One region of the Brevibacillus sp. YAE8 genome, then DNA from elsewhere that is predicted to be linked to it. Evidence: riboswitches for the same ligand, from Rfam matches in the RefSeq annotation. Region 1 holds a riboswitch; each other region holds the start of a gene.
What was found. Region 1 has a riboswitch for S-adenosylmethionine ahead of AC27IT_RS17930 (homocysteine synthase). Riboswitches for the same ligand answer to the same signal wherever they lie in the genome.
Positions count from the first base shown of each region.

Region 1 (4,761 bases):
CTGGCGTGACCCCGGCAGCCGCCTGTTCTTCCTCATTCATCTGCTGGTGCGTCGTGCTGGCCGGATGGATGACGAGCGACTTGGAATCGCCCACGTTGGCCAGGTGCGAGAACAGCTTCACGGATTCAATCAGTGTTTTGCCTGCCTTCACGCCGCCGCGAATGCCAAAGGTGAGGATGGCGCCAGCGCCTTTTGGCAAATATTTTTGTGCCAGCGCGTAGTGGGCGTCGCCTTCAAGGCCAGGGTAGCTGACCCACTCGACCGCTGGATGCGCGGCGAGGAATTGGGCTACAGCCAGGGCGTTCTGGCTGTGGCGTTCCATGCGCAGGTGCAGCGTCTCCAAGCCTTGCAGGAACAGGAAGGAGTTGATCGGGGCCACGGCTGCGCCGATATCGCGCTGCAACTGGACACGCGCCTTGATGATGTAGGCGAGCGGTCCGACGGCTTCTGTATAGACGACGCCGTGATAGCTCGGGTCTGGTGTCGTCAGGCCCGGGAATTTGCCGTTGTTCCAGTCGAACTTGCCGGAATCGACGATGATGCCGCCGATCGCTGTGCCGTGCCCGCCGATGAACTTGGTCGTGGAGTGGACGACGATGTCTGCGCCATGCTCGAATGGACGGCACAAGATCGGCGAAGCGAACGTGTTGTCCACGATCAGCGGCACGCCGTTTTCGTGCGCGATGTCAGCGATTGCCTGCAAGTCCGCCACGTCAATGCGAGGGTTGCCGATCGTCTCGCAAAAGAGCGCCTTTGTTTTATCATTGATGAACGCCCGGAAGTTTTCCGGATTGGACTGATCGACAAAGTGAACCTTGATGCCAAGACGCGGCAAAGTGTGCGCAAAAAGGTTGTACGTACCGCCGTACAAGCTGCTGGATGCGACAATTTCATCCCCGGCTTGGGCGATGTTCAAAATGGAAAAGGTGATCGCTGCCTGACCAGAGGAAGTTGCCAGAGCACCGACGCCGCCTTCCAGGAGTGCCACGCGCTTTTCAAAGGCGTCCTGGGTCGGATTCATGATGCGGGTGTAAATGTTGCCGAACTCTTTTAAGCCAAACAGGTTGGCGGCGTGCTCCGTGTCGCGGAAGACGTAGGAAGTCGTCTGATAGATCGGAACGGCGCGCGAGCCTGTTACGGGATCTACTTCTTGTCCACCATGTACAGCGAGGGTTTCCGGTTTCCATTGTTGCTGGTCAGACATGCTTATCTCTCCTTTATATATGGGGATTAGGGATAAAAAAACGGAGCATTCCTCTGAGGAGAAGAAGGCTCCGGCTATACACGGGTGTGCACTCATCTCTCAGAATCTATGGATTCTGCAGGAATTAGCACCGCGCAAGGCACGCTTGCTGGTTGCCGGGTTTCACAGGGCCTGTCCCTCCACCGCTCTTGATGAACTGTTGCTTCAGTTGTTGTCATAATTGTATGAAAAACCACACTTCACTGTCAATAATCAATAATGAGTTATCAGGTTGGATTTGGTGGGATTGAGGCGTTGAGAGATTTGTTCATGCTCACCCGTTCATGCTGTTTCCCATGACGTCCAAAGTACCTGTGTGATACGCCTTGTTGACGTGGTTTGCAGGCTGATGCCCCGCACTCCAAGGGTGCTCTGCGTTTCTTGCACCCGCCTTTTTCCAAACCAAAAAGAGAATGCTGTTTTGTATAGTAGTCTTCATATATAGAATGGTTATTTTTGTAAATGTGTCACCCGCCTGTACCGACCAACCATCTCCCTGTCCAAAAACAAACCCACCCTCACACTGTCACAAATTTGTCCCTATATCTCCGCGCTTTCGCCGCCCGCGTCGTTAGAAAATGGCATGGCCCTATGATATGATGGGAGTGGCAGAAAACGACCAAACGATTGTACATATAGGAGGAACATACGCGATGAGCCATGGCGTGAAGGAAATTACCCCGCAGGAGCTGCTGGAAAAGCTCGCGGCCAACGAAAAGCTTCAGGTGATTGACGTGCGTGAGGTGGAGGAGTGGAACGAAGGCCATATCAAAGAAGCCAAGCTGATTCCGCTCGGCTTTTTGCCGCATCGCATCGACGAGCTGGACAAGGAGATCCCGGTCGTCATGGTGTGCCGCAGCGGTGCGCGCAGCCACAGAGCGACCGAATATTTGTGTGAGCTTGGCTTTGACGCTGCCAATATGGTCGGCGGCATGCTGGCTTGGCCTGGCGAGAAGGAAGTGTAAGCCGTACGGTCCATACGGTCACGACCGCACTGGCAACGCCGAGACGTTTTCCACACAAAAAGAAACATGCGCTTTTACGCGGTATAGCGGCGGACGCATGAGAGAAGCAGGGGAGGAAGAAAATCGTGAGTGAGGGAGCACAGCAACAAGGATCCGCGTTGCAGCGCCATTGGTTTACGGTGCTCGCAGGCGTGATTATCCTCGCGATTGTAGGCGTGTTGGGCTACAAATACATGGCAAAAGAGCCGATTCCCGTGATGAAGCCGATTGCCGATTTTACGTTGGACAACAGTGACGGCACTTCGTTTACGTTTTCGGAAGGCAAAGGCAAGGTGCGGCTGGTCGAGTTCATGTTCACCAACTGCCCTGACATTTGCCCGGCGACGACGTACAACATGTCCAAGCTGCAAGAGCAGCTCAAGGAGAAAAAGCTGTTCGGCGACAAGGTCGAGTTCATTTCCATCACCTTTGACCCGGATTTCGACACGCCAGAAGTGTTGCAGCAGTACGCGGCGAAGTTCAAGGCGGATCAGAGCGGCTGGAAGTTTTTGCGCGGCGATGCCCAGGCGGTGGAAAAGGTGACGAAGGATTTCGGGATTGCCGTATTGAAGCAGCCTGACGGTTCCTTTGCCCATACCGCCCGCATGTTCCTCGTCGATGGCGACGGAAACATGCGCCGCGCCTACGGCATGGCAGCCGACATGGACATGGAGCAGATGCTGAAGGAAATGGAGCAGCTTGCGGACTAATCAGGCTGATTCCTCGTACGTGATCTGCACGACATGCTCGGTTTGATTTTCAAATTCAATATGCACGAGTAACGCCCACCTGCGATTGCCCTCCTGGAGCAAGAGTTTGAACGTCTCCTCTGACGTGGTGGGCGTTTTTGCTGTGCGCCCGACGTGCAGGTAGTCGACGATCTGGGCATGCGGATATTTTTTCATCGTCTCCTGCATCGCCAATCTGCCCCATTTGGCATATGGCGGCTGGGCGCAGGCAGGGGCATACTGGAAGAAGAATAACAGCAGGCTTGCTGCGATAGCGGTCAGGACGCTTCGCGCGAGGCGAACAGATACAGAGGCTTGCATGGCGTAAGACCCCCTTTTTTGTATTGGAAAACAAGCTTGCCCTCTATTTTGAAGCCTTTTTTCCATGTCATTCGTAGAAAATATTTACAATTTGGAAAGCGGGGGATTTCATGTACTACTTGCTCATTCCCTTATTTGGTGTTCCGCTCATCCTGGCGATTTTTGCGCTGCGCTCTCGCCGGAGCGGCTTCTGGAAAAAATGGTGGCCGCCTGTCGTGTCAGCGCTGCTGATTTACGGAGGCTGCCTCGCTGCCAACGTGTATTGGCAAGTACAGTACGGCATTCCGGTGCTTCCGACCAAAGCCGATCTGGAGCTGTTTCTTTATTTTTGCCTGTTCCTCGTCTTCGTGTTTTTTATTATGTACCTCGTCTTTTTCTTTGTGATGCGCAAACCGTTCTGGAAAATGAATCTGTTGTTTCTCGCCACGTCGTCTGGTCTGTTTCTCCTGTTTGCCGGGGCTTTTTTAGGCATGGGGCCGTTTATGTCGAAGGTGGAGTACGTCTCGGTTGTGCAGAGTGTAAAAAACAAGTGGCAGGCCGTGCCCGTGCAGGCGTCGAGCAATAAGCCGATTGACGTCACGCTCGTCTACAGCAAAAGGGACTGTCTGAAAAGGTGTGCTGGCCAACCTTACGACAGCCTGATTTTGGTCCGGAACCAGTCGGGGCAGCCGCTGGACATTGAGCTTTTGGTTCGCCTGCAAAACGAAAGCGGGGCCGTCATCGAAGACAAACAGGCGTTGCCGCTCAAGCTCGCTGCGGGGGAAATCGCGCCGGTATGGACAGAAGATACAAACATGGAAGAAAACTTTTGGGAGCGGGTCAGTACGGTCACGGATGAGAGAGTAGCGGCGATTGCGTATCAGTTTTCTATTATTGACCGAAGATGAATGTGTGGAATTGTCAAGACTGGATGAAACGAACGCCTCGCGTTGTGTTACAATAAGAATGGCATGCTTGGTTCGGGTTCCCAAAATCATGCACGATGATGTTAGGAGGAAAGAGTTTGAGCGACGTTAAGATTTTCGCGATGGGCGGCCTCGGCGAGATCGGAAAAAATATGTATTGCGTCGAGTATGAGGACGAAATTATCATCATTGACTGCGGGGTGAAGTTCCCCGAGAATGAAATGTTCGGTATTGATCTGGTCATCCCCGATATTTCCTATTTGGTGGACAACCAGCACAAGATTAAAGCACTTTTGTTAACGCACGGACATGAGGATCACATCGGAGCGATTCCTTATATTTTCAAGCAAATTAACGTGCCGATCTACGGTGGTCGTCTGACCCTGGGCTTGGTCAAGGCGAAGCTGGAAGAGCATCGCATGCAAAATGACGTGAAGATGATTCCGATCTCGGAAGATACGGAAATCCCCTTCAACCGCCTGAAAGCGTCCTTTTTCCGCACGAATCACAGCATTCCGGATTCGTTCGGGGTTGTGATTCATACGCCGGAAGGGATGGTC
Region 1 covers NZ_BAAIYG010000016.1:63,952-68,712, reverse strand. Annotated here, with positions in the region: gene AC27IT_RS17930 (homocysteine synthase) at 1-1,204, opposite strand, end outside; SAM riboswitch class I at 1,294-1,402, opposite strand; gene AC27IT_RS17925 (rhodanese-like domain-containing protein) at 1,897-2,208, shown strand; gene AC27IT_RS17920 (SCO family protein) at 2,334-2,957, shown strand; gene AC27IT_RS17915 (YqzG/YhdC family protein) at 2,958-3,296, opposite strand; gene AC27IT_RS17910 (hypothetical protein) at 3,407-4,183, shown strand; gene rnjA (ribonuclease J1) at 4,282-4,761, shown strand, end outside.

Region 2 (4,761 bases), on a different contig from region 1:
TTCAAGCCTGCACGAGACATACTGAAATCAACGTAGAGCCGATCCCTGTATTCTTTCTCATTTTCCAGTCGTTGTAAATCCTGCAAATAGACGGGAGCCGTCTCTGGCCCCATCTCTCCCCATTCATTCCGCGCTTCCTCTTCGTGCAGGCTGTACGTATGCGAACCGATATCAGCCAGCCCAGAGTGAAGCATTTCCATGACTTGTTGACGCGTAAGTGGCGTCGTCATGTTCTCCCGTTTTCGATCGGCTACATCTCGCAAGCGCCCTGCGATCACGAAGTTCACTGACGGGTAGCCGTATGTACGTAAGGTGGGAAAAGCCTTCGTGTAATAACTCTCATAGCCGTCGTCAAAGGTAATCAGGACAGCATTTTCGGTCGGCAAGCTCCCTGTATCCACAAAATGCAAAAACTCATCCAACGAGATCGGCTGCAAGTCGTTTTCGTGCAAAAACGACATATGTTTTGCAAATTGCTCAGGCGAAATGACGTAGCGCTGGCCTGATGCATCCGTGACATGGTGATACGTCAGGACGACTACCTGATTGTTATACCACTTTTTCGGCTTTACCGTTGCTTTTTCGTTCTGCGTGACGTTTGGCTCAGCAATTTCCGCCTCGCTTATGCTTATAGACGTATCTACTTGGGGAAAAGGTTGCACTTTTTGGGCATTCTTTTTTGATTGGTAAAATTCACCAATCCCCAATGCAGACATAACCAGCAATAAAGAAATAACAAATACGGTCAGGAAGAGCCTTTTGTTCGGCAAAGAAACCCCTCCTCTACTTCCTCACTAGGAGATTCGACACAGTCCTACATTTCCCCTTCGCTTAAAGCCCACCAATAACTGGAAAATTTTCCCCGTAATAAAAAAAGAGCCCAGTAGCTTTACCAGGCTCTTTCTTTGTCGTTCTTATTTTGCCAGTTGCGCAGCTTCTTGCTTCAGAACTTCTGCTTTGTCTGTTTGCTCCCAAGGAACATTCAGGTCATTGCGTCCAAAGTGGCCATAAGCCGCTGTTTGTTTGTAGATAGGGCGACGCAGGTCGAGCTGCTTGATGATGCCAGCCGGACGCAGGTCGAAGTGTTTGCGCACCAGTTTCACCAGATCTTCTTCGGAAACGGTTCCTGTACCAAAAGTATCAACAGCGATGGATACAGGCTGCGCTACACCGATTGCGTAAGCCACTTGCACTTCGCATTTGTCAGCCAGGCCAGCAGCCACAATGTTTTTCGCTACGTAACGAGCAGCGTAAGCGCCGGAGCGGTCTACTTTTGTCGGATCTTTACCGGAGAACGCGCCGCCGCCGTGACGAGCGTAGCCACCGTAAGTGTCTACGATGATTTTGCGGCCAGTCAGACCAGCGTCCCCTTGAGGTCCGCCGATTACGAAGCGGCCAGTCGGGTTGATGAAGTATTTGGTGTCAGCGTCCAGCAGCTCAGCCGGAACAACTGGTTTGATAACTTGTTCGATGAGGTCTTGCTTGATTTGCTCCAAGGTAGTCTCAGGAGCGTGTTGAGTCGAAATCACGATGGTGTCGATGCGAACTGGCTTGTCCCCATCGTACTCAACCGTTACTTGCGTTTTGCCGTCAGGACGCAGGTAGGCGAGTGTGCCGTTTTTGCGAACTTCAGTCAAGCGGCGAGCCAGCTTGTGGGACATGCTGATCGGCAGCGGCATCAGCTCAGGTGTTTCGTTGCAAGCAAAGCCGAACATCAGACCTTGGTCACCTGCACCGATCGCTTCGATCTCAGCGTCGGTCATTTTGCCTTCGCGCGCTTCCAAAGCCTGGTCTACGCCGAGAGCGATGTCAGCGGATTGCTCGCCGATCGCAGTGATTACGCCGCAAGTGTCAGCGTCAAAGCCGAACTTCGCACGATCATAACCGATCTCACGGATCGTTTCGCGCACCAGCTTTTGGATGTCCACGTACGTGTTGGTGGTGATTTCACCGGCTACGAGAACCAGCCCGGTAGTTACGGAAGTTTCGCAAGCTACGCGAGCGTTTGGATCCTTGGCCAAAATGGCGTCCAGGATGGAGTCGGAAATTTGGTCACAAATTTTATCCGGATGTCCTTCGGTTACAGACTCAGATGTGAACAGACGACGACCTTTTTGCAAAGCCATGAGAAAATACCTCCTTTGACCTCATACAAATAGTTTGGTAGCCGAGTCAGGATTTTATCGACGTAAACGCAAATAAAAAACCTTTTCCATCTTTTGGAGGAAAAGGTTTGAGCGCTTTTAGCTTCCTTCATCCTCTTATCGGCCAGAACAGATTTCCGTCCTGCTGGTTAGCACCGCTCCAGACGGTTGCCGGGCTTCATAGGGCCAGTCCCTCCGCCTGCTCTGGATAAGAGTATCCATTACGGATTATAGAATAATTGTTTTTTGAGGTGGTGTCAATAGACTTTTGCCAGAGCACCTCTTTGGCCGAAATCGCCCTGTACAAAACGCTGTTGGAATCGCCTGCGGGAAGCGTCTGAGGTGATCGAAGCCGCGTTTTCACAAGGACGATATAGCCATGCCATGCGTCTGTCGAACGCAAAGCGGAAATTTTTTCTTACACTTGATACGATTTGGCGATTAATACAACAACCTCGGCCCGCGTAGCGCTGCCCTGTGGCTTGAAGAGCGAACCGTATCCGTTTAGCCAGTTTCTTGCCGTCAAAGCGCCGATCGCCGGTGCTGCCCAATGGCTGGCCGGAACATCGCGATAGCTCGGTGCGCTGCTGCTGTTCAGAGCCACGCCCTTCGCCCTGGCGATCATCGCGGCCATTTCCGCCCGCGAAACAGCTTGGTCAGGCTTGATCTGACTGTTTGGATACCCCTTCAAGACTCCGAGCTGATAAGCCACTCCAAGGGTGTTGTACGCCCAGTGCTTTTTTGGCAAATCAGAAAACACTTCCCGTCCGGAATACGCGCTGGCTACCTTCGAGCCGGTTGCGCGCATCGCCTGCAGCAGCATTGTGGCAAACTGCGCACGAGTTACTGCCTCGTTAGGCTTGAACGTCGCATCGCCGAAGCCTTGGACAATTCCTTTGGAGCTCAGCCTGGCGATCTCTGTGCGCGCCCAATGGTCGGAAATATCCCGATACCCCGAGACGAGGGGCTGCTGCGTGACTGTCAATTTGTACGCATCGTACTTGAACGGAATGCCGCTGTTCAGGCGCACGTAATACTTGCCTTTTGGCAACCGCAGGCTGAAAATCTCGCTGCCCCGATCGGACAACTCAGCCACTTCGTTTGTCGAAGCGAGCGCGTAGTTCATGTTTTTCTCGCTGTAAAGAGCGATGCGAAAACCGCTGGATACCGGAATAAACGGGGCTCGAATCGTGACGTACGAGTCTGTATTGAGCGTAAATTGAAACCAATCTGCATCCGAAGCCGTCGGAATCGTTCCGGTCATGACCCCTCCAGCGGCTAGCGGCGACGCCCTGCTGTACGTATCATTCGGCTCGTTCAAATCTTTTTTCAGCGGGGTGAACCCGAGATCCAGGCGATATTCGCCGTTCACCGCATTTTGCTGATACTCGCTGACCCGAATGTAGTATTTTCCCGGGGAGACTTCCTTGCTCGCACGCTCCGACGGATTATCGCGGTCGACGTTGTCGTAGAGCGGGTCCCAAACCGTATTTTTTCCGGTTTCCTGCTTTCCTATGGCAAGCACCAGGTCCACCCGCTTGTTGTCGGGAGTCACCGTCACATCCATATGCCCGTATTCGCGGACGTAGTAGGAGAACCAGTCCTGGTCGCCCTCCTGGTGGAAGTTGCCCGTGACGCTGATCTGGTTGCCTACCAGCGGCCTTGCCGTCGCCATCGTATCGTTTGGCTCATTGCGGTCCGGGTTGATCGTGAACTTGCTCGTCAGCACGTAGGCAAACGAGTTGACGCCGCCGTTTCGCATCAGCTTGATGTTCATCCTGCCCGCTTTTGCCGGGACGGTAACGGTATCCCCGTTTCCAAAATACTGCGTAATCGGCGTTCGGTTTTCCGGGTAAAAGGTAGCCGCCATGGCGGAGGATACCCCGGAGTTAATCGTCGCCGTAAAGCTGACTTTTCCGTCATACGGCACATCCATTTTAAACCAGTCTACCGTGTCGTTTGGCCCCAGGTTGCCGCGTATTTGCTGTTCGATAGGGAATGCTTTGGCTCGCTGCAAAGAGTTGTTCGGCTCCAAAAAGTCGCCGGAGAGCGCGCTGCGCACTGCCTTGTTCACGTCCAGCAATCCGTAGCCTGTTTGCCGGTCCCAGCCGCTCTCGCCGAGGTCTGTAGCTGTCTGGTAAAGCATTTGCCTCACATCCAGCGCCGTCAGCTTTGGATAGCGGGCCAAAATCAGGGCCGCCGCTCCCGCTACTTGAGGCGCTGCCGCTGACGTACCGGAAAACGATCCGTACTTTCCGCCCAGCTTCGTCGTATATACGTTAAGCCCCGGCGCCACAATGTTTAACTCTGGCCCCGTGTTCGATTGATAAATCGCCTGGTTTTTCCCATTCACGGCCCCAACCGCAACGACTGTCGGGTAGGCAGCCGGATAGGCGACGCGGCTTGCTTCGTTTCCGCTGGCAGCGACGAGGACGGCTCCGCTTCTCTCCGCACGGTCAATGGCCTCTTTCAAGGAGCGGGAATAGGACAGGCTGCTGAACGACATCAGGATAACTTTGGCTCCCCTGTCGAGCGCTGTATTGATCCCCTTCGCAATCATGTCCACATTCGTCACTGCATCTTTGTTCAAAATTTTGATCGGCAAAATCCGGGCGTT
Region 2 covers NZ_BAAIYG010000018.1:12,264-17,024, reverse strand. Annotated here, with positions in the region: gene AC27IT_RS18745 (polysaccharide deacetylase family protein) at 1-770, opposite strand, end outside; gene metK (methionine adenosyltransferase) at 915-2,126, opposite strand; SAM riboswitch class I at 2,259-2,359, opposite strand; gene AC27IT_RS18735 (S8 family peptidase) at 2,563-4,761, opposite strand, start outside.
Region 2: it holds a riboswitch for S-adenosylmethionine, as region 1 does, so the genes downstream of both, metK (methionine adenosyltransferase) here and AC27IT_RS17930 (homocysteine synthase) in region 1, are expected to answer to the same signal.

Region 3 (4,761 bases), on a different contig from region 1:
TGACCAAGCCGAACGGCGACTTCATCGAGGCAGTGCCGACGAGCGAGCATTCGTTTACCGTGAGCTTTGCCGCGCCGGAAACAGATTCCGTCCAATACGTCACCGTACAGGCGTATGCCGGCAGTCTGTTGGCGGACAGTGAAAAAGTTAAGCTCATCCCGCAGGCTGACGAGGAAAAAAGCAGGCTGATCCACGCCTTTTCCGTGTACGACGCCAAAAAAGCCGAATGGCAGGTAAAAGGTGTCGTCAAGCACGGAGCGGACAAGGTCGTCGTCTCCTACAACGGCGTGAAACAGGAGACGAGCTTGAAGAAGCTGTGGGACGGGGTGGACAGCTTCAGCGTGACGGTCAAGGACGTGAAGGCGAAAGCCGCAAGCGGCGAAGCGCTGGTCGAAGTATATGAAGACGGGAAAAAAGTCGACTCCGACACGATCAAAGTCGATGTCGTCAACCCACCGGACAAAGACCCTGGCGCGGCCTATGCCATTGCCGGAACGGCAGTGCACGATTTGAAGAAAAAGTCCGTTCAACTGAAAGGCACCGTCAAGGGCTGGGACGAGAAGCAAAAAGCAAAACTTGTCGTCGTCACCCCGGACGGCAAGAAAAAGGAGATCAAGCCAAACGACAAGGGCGAATACACCGTGACCTTTACCTACAAAAACCGCTCGTTTGCTGCGAAAACCGTCCATCTGGAACTGTACGCGAAAGACAAGCTGGTAAAGCAGGCGGACATCGCGCTGAGCACGAAAATTACCGCCGTGCCGAAGAAGGATGACGATAAGGACGACAAGGATAAAGACAAGCACCACTATCCAAACGGAAAAGCATACGGCTATTGGAAAAACTACGACGGCAAATGGAAAGATGGCGACAAAGATGACCGCGACGATGACCGCGACGACGACGATGACGACGACCGCGGCAAAAGAAGCGGCAAGTAGTCTCGTTTACGGCTGCTTGTAAGTCTGAACATACTCGACCAGCTCGCGGATGTAATCGCCGAGGATAGGGATCGAGAGAAACTGCGTCAAAAGCGAGCCGAGCAGCGCCAGCACGATCGCTGTTCCAATCGTCAAGCCAAGACCCCGGGCAAGCCCTGCGAGGAAATTGATCCAGAGCAGCTTGCGCGGGGCTGTGTAGTTTTGGATCACGTCTGCGAGCCGGATATCCTCCAAAAACATGGCGATTTTGTCCATGCGCTCGTTCAATTTCCTCACTTCCTGCAGCTCGTGGAGGACCTGGTCGATTTTGTGCATAAGCCGGTCTGTAGGCGTAGGTGCCACTTTTTCCAACCTCCTTATCCGGTACGGCTTTGTTTTTTACCAGTGTAGGGAAAAAAACAGGCAGAATCAAGGCGGGGAGGAAACGTTTGCCTAATGGCAGATGCGAGGGGTACAATAGACGTACTACCGTTTACGAGGAGGCATCCGAATGGCTGAAACCGTATCCCAAACCTTGTCGGAAGAACTGTTCGCGCTCCTGCAAAAAGAGCGATTTGTGACGCTCGGCACCGTCGATCACGAGACAGGAGCGCCATCGCTCAGCTCCTTGTCCTGGACATTGGCGGTGAACAGCGGACTCATCCGCTTTGCCGTGGATAACCGCTCGCGCATACTCGCCAATATTGCCAAAGAGCCGCAGGTCGTCCTGCATCTGATCGGGGCAGGCTCCTCTTTTGCGATCAACGGACGCGCCGCAGTGAAAGCCGAGCGGCTGGAGGGCGTTCCGCTGAAGCTGGCGCTGGTGGAGATCGCGATTGACTCCGTCCGAGACGTCATGTTTTACGGCTCGCGCATTTCCGTAGAACCGCAATACGAAAAGACGTACGACAAAAACGCGGCTGCGAAGCTGGACAACCAGGTCATGACTGCGCTGAAAAACGCCTAGTCAAGACGGCCGCACAACAGTGGAAAATCCTGTTGACAAAAAACCGCCGTATCCTTTAGTATTAGGTCATTCAAATTGAATAGCAAAACTTCTTATCCAGAGAGGCGGAGGGACTGGCCCGATGATGCCCGGCAACCAATCACCTGCATGTTCGTTCATGCGGGGAGATAATGGTGCTAATTCCTGCAGAGTTTTTTAACTCTGAAAGATGAGAAGGTCTTGCTTACGGTGACGTAAACAAAGCCTTCTTTCAGAGGAAAGGGGGCTTTTTTCATGCCCCTCGTACATCATTGGAGGGAGAGAGTTACGTATGAGACTGGAAACAAAATTGATTCAAGCAGGCGTAGGCAGAGATGAAAAAACAGGGGCGGTCAGCTTTCCTGTCTACTATGCCACCGCATATCGCCACCCGGCATTGGGGCAGAGCACAGGCTTTGACTATACACGCACGGCCAATCCGACCCGCACGGTTTTGGAAGAAGCCATCGCCGAGGCAGAATCGGGCGATGCGGGCTTTGCCTGCGCATCGGGAATGGCGGCGGTTCATACGGTCATGGGGCTGTTTTCCCAGGGAGATCATCTCATTGTGTCGCTCGATTTGTACGGAGGGACGTATCGCTTGTTTGAGCAGGTGCTTTCCCGCTACGGCCTGTCTTTTACGTACGTAGACTTGCGCGACCTGGAAGCGGTGCAAAACGCGCTGCGAGCCGAGACAAAGGCGATCTTCGTCGAGACGCCGACGAATCCGCTCATGCAGATTACCGATCTTCGCCAAATCGCCGGGCTGGCAAAGCAGCATGGACTTTTGACGATAGTCGACAACACGTTCATGACCCCTTATTGTCAACGCCCGCTGGAGCTTGGCGCAGATATCGTGTTGCACAGTGCGACGAAGTACTTGGGTGGCCACAACGATGTACTGGCCGGACTGATCGTGACAAAAGGCGAGGAGTTGTCGGAAAAAATCCGGTTTTTGCATAATTCCATCGGAGCGGTATTGGGTCCACAAGATAGCTGGCTGTTGGTACGCGGAATGAAGACATTGGCGCTGCGCATGGAAAGACATCAGACAAACGCGCTCGCGGTTGCAAAAAAGCTGCAGGAGCATCCGGCTGTCGCCGAAGTGTTTTACCCAGGGCTGCAAGAACACCCCGGGCATGCCATCCAGGCGAGCCAGGCAAGCGGTTATAGCGGTATGGTTTCATTCCGGGTACGGTCTGCGGAGCAGGTGGGCTTGTTTTTGCAAAATCTGCGCATCGTTTCTTTTGCGGAAAGCCTTGGCGGCGTCGAGTCGTTGTGTACGTATCCGGCGACACAGACCCACGCTGACATTCCGCTGGAAGTACGGGAGTATGTCGGCGTTTGTGACCGATTGCTGAGGCTGTCGGTCGGGATTGAGCATCCGGAAGACTTGATCGCTGATCTGTTTCAGGCTTTGGACGCAAGTCTTGTCGTTGGGGGGGCTGCGCGATGAATTTCGCAACGAAGGTTTTGCATGGCTCTACTTGCATCGATCCGTTCACAGGGGCGTCGTCGGTTCCGATTTACCAGGCTTCCACGTTTCACCAGTTTGATCTCGACCAGCCAGGCACGTATGACTACGCCCGTTCCGGCAATCCGACCAGACACGCGCTGGAGGAAGCGATTGCCGCTCTCGAAGGCGGCGCGCGCGGCTTTGCTTTCTCGTCCGGCATGGCGGCGATCTCCAGCGTGTTCATGCTGTTTTCGGCTGGCGACCATATCGTAGTCGCGGAGGACGTGTACGGCGGCACCTTCCGCTTTTTGACCCGCGTGCTGTCGAGAATGGGCATTTCCGTTACGTTTGTCGATGCGACCCAGACAGAGGCCGTGCGGGAGGCGATTACTCCGGCGACCAAGGGAGTGTATCTGGAAACGCCGTCCAATCCGACGCTGAAAGTGACCGACATCGCGGCGGTGTCAGCCGTTGCGAAGGAGCACGGGCTGCTCGTCATTGTCGACAATACGTTTTTGACGCCGTACTATCAGCGGCCGCTGGAGCTGGGGGCGGACGTCGTCATCCACAGCGCGACCAAGTTTATCGGCGGCCACAGCGACGTGGTTGCCGGGCTGGCAGTGACGCGCGACGCCGCGCTCGGCGAGCAACTGTACCTGATCCAGAACGGCATGGGCGCGATTCTTGGGGTACAGGATTGCTGGCTCGTCATGCGCGGGCTGAAAACGCTCAAGGCACGTCTGGATGTCAGCACAAAGTCGGCAGGGATTCTCGCGGAGTGGCTGTCCACGCACCCTGGCGTGAGCCGCGTTTACTACACGGGCTTGGCTGACCATCCGGGGCATCTCGTCCAGCAACAGCAAGCAAGCGGCCACGGTGCGGTTCTGTCGTTCGATGTAGGGAGCCGTGAGCGAGCCAAGGCGTTGTTTGACCGGGTGAAGCTGCCGATTGTGGCAGTGAGCCTGGGGGCTGTCGAGACGATCTTGTCGTATCCGGTGATGATGTCGCATGCGGCGATGCCCGCAGCGGAGCGGGAAGCGCGCGGCATTACCGATGGCTTGATCCGGTTGTCCGCAGGGTTGGAGGACGTGGACGACTTGCTCGCGGACTTGAAGCAGGCACTGGACGCATTGCCGCCGCTGAGTTCGGTTCAGCCACAACAATCCGTCCAGCCGCAACAAAAAGAGGCATTCTCCCGGGCGTAATTTCCCGAGGCGAATGCCTCTTTTTCTTTACTGAATCGTAAATCTTTCACTAAAACGCGTTCGCTCATCCTTGAAATGGCTTCGAGAGAGTTTTTTTTATGGTGCGCCTGTGCGGTTTACGTTGATCTTGTCGTTTCCTTGCGGTGTCGCGCGGCCGTCTTTGTTGATGCGCTGTTCATTTTCCTGCGAGGGCGT
Region 3 covers NZ_BAAIYG010000005.1:229,151-233,911, reverse strand. Annotated here, with positions in the region: gene AC27IT_RS10710 (hypothetical protein) at 1-941, shown strand, start outside; gene AC27IT_RS10705 (DUF5665 domain-containing protein) at 948-1,256, opposite strand; gene AC27IT_RS10700 (pyridoxamine 5'-phosphate oxidase family protein) at 1,432-1,887, shown strand; SAM riboswitch class I at 1,977-2,102, shown strand; gene AC27IT_RS10695 (aminotransferase class I/II-fold pyridoxal phosphate-dependent enzyme) at 2,198-3,361, shown strand; gene AC27IT_RS10690 (trans-sulfuration enzyme family protein) at 3,358-4,566, shown strand; gene AC27IT_RS10685 (YhcN/YlaJ family sporulation lipoprotein) at 4,663-4,761, opposite strand, start outside.
Region 3: it holds a riboswitch for S-adenosylmethionine, as region 1 does, so the genes downstream of both, AC27IT_RS10695 (aminotransferase class I/II-fold pyridoxal phosphate-dependent enzyme) here and AC27IT_RS17930 (homocysteine synthase) in region 1, are expected to answer to the same signal.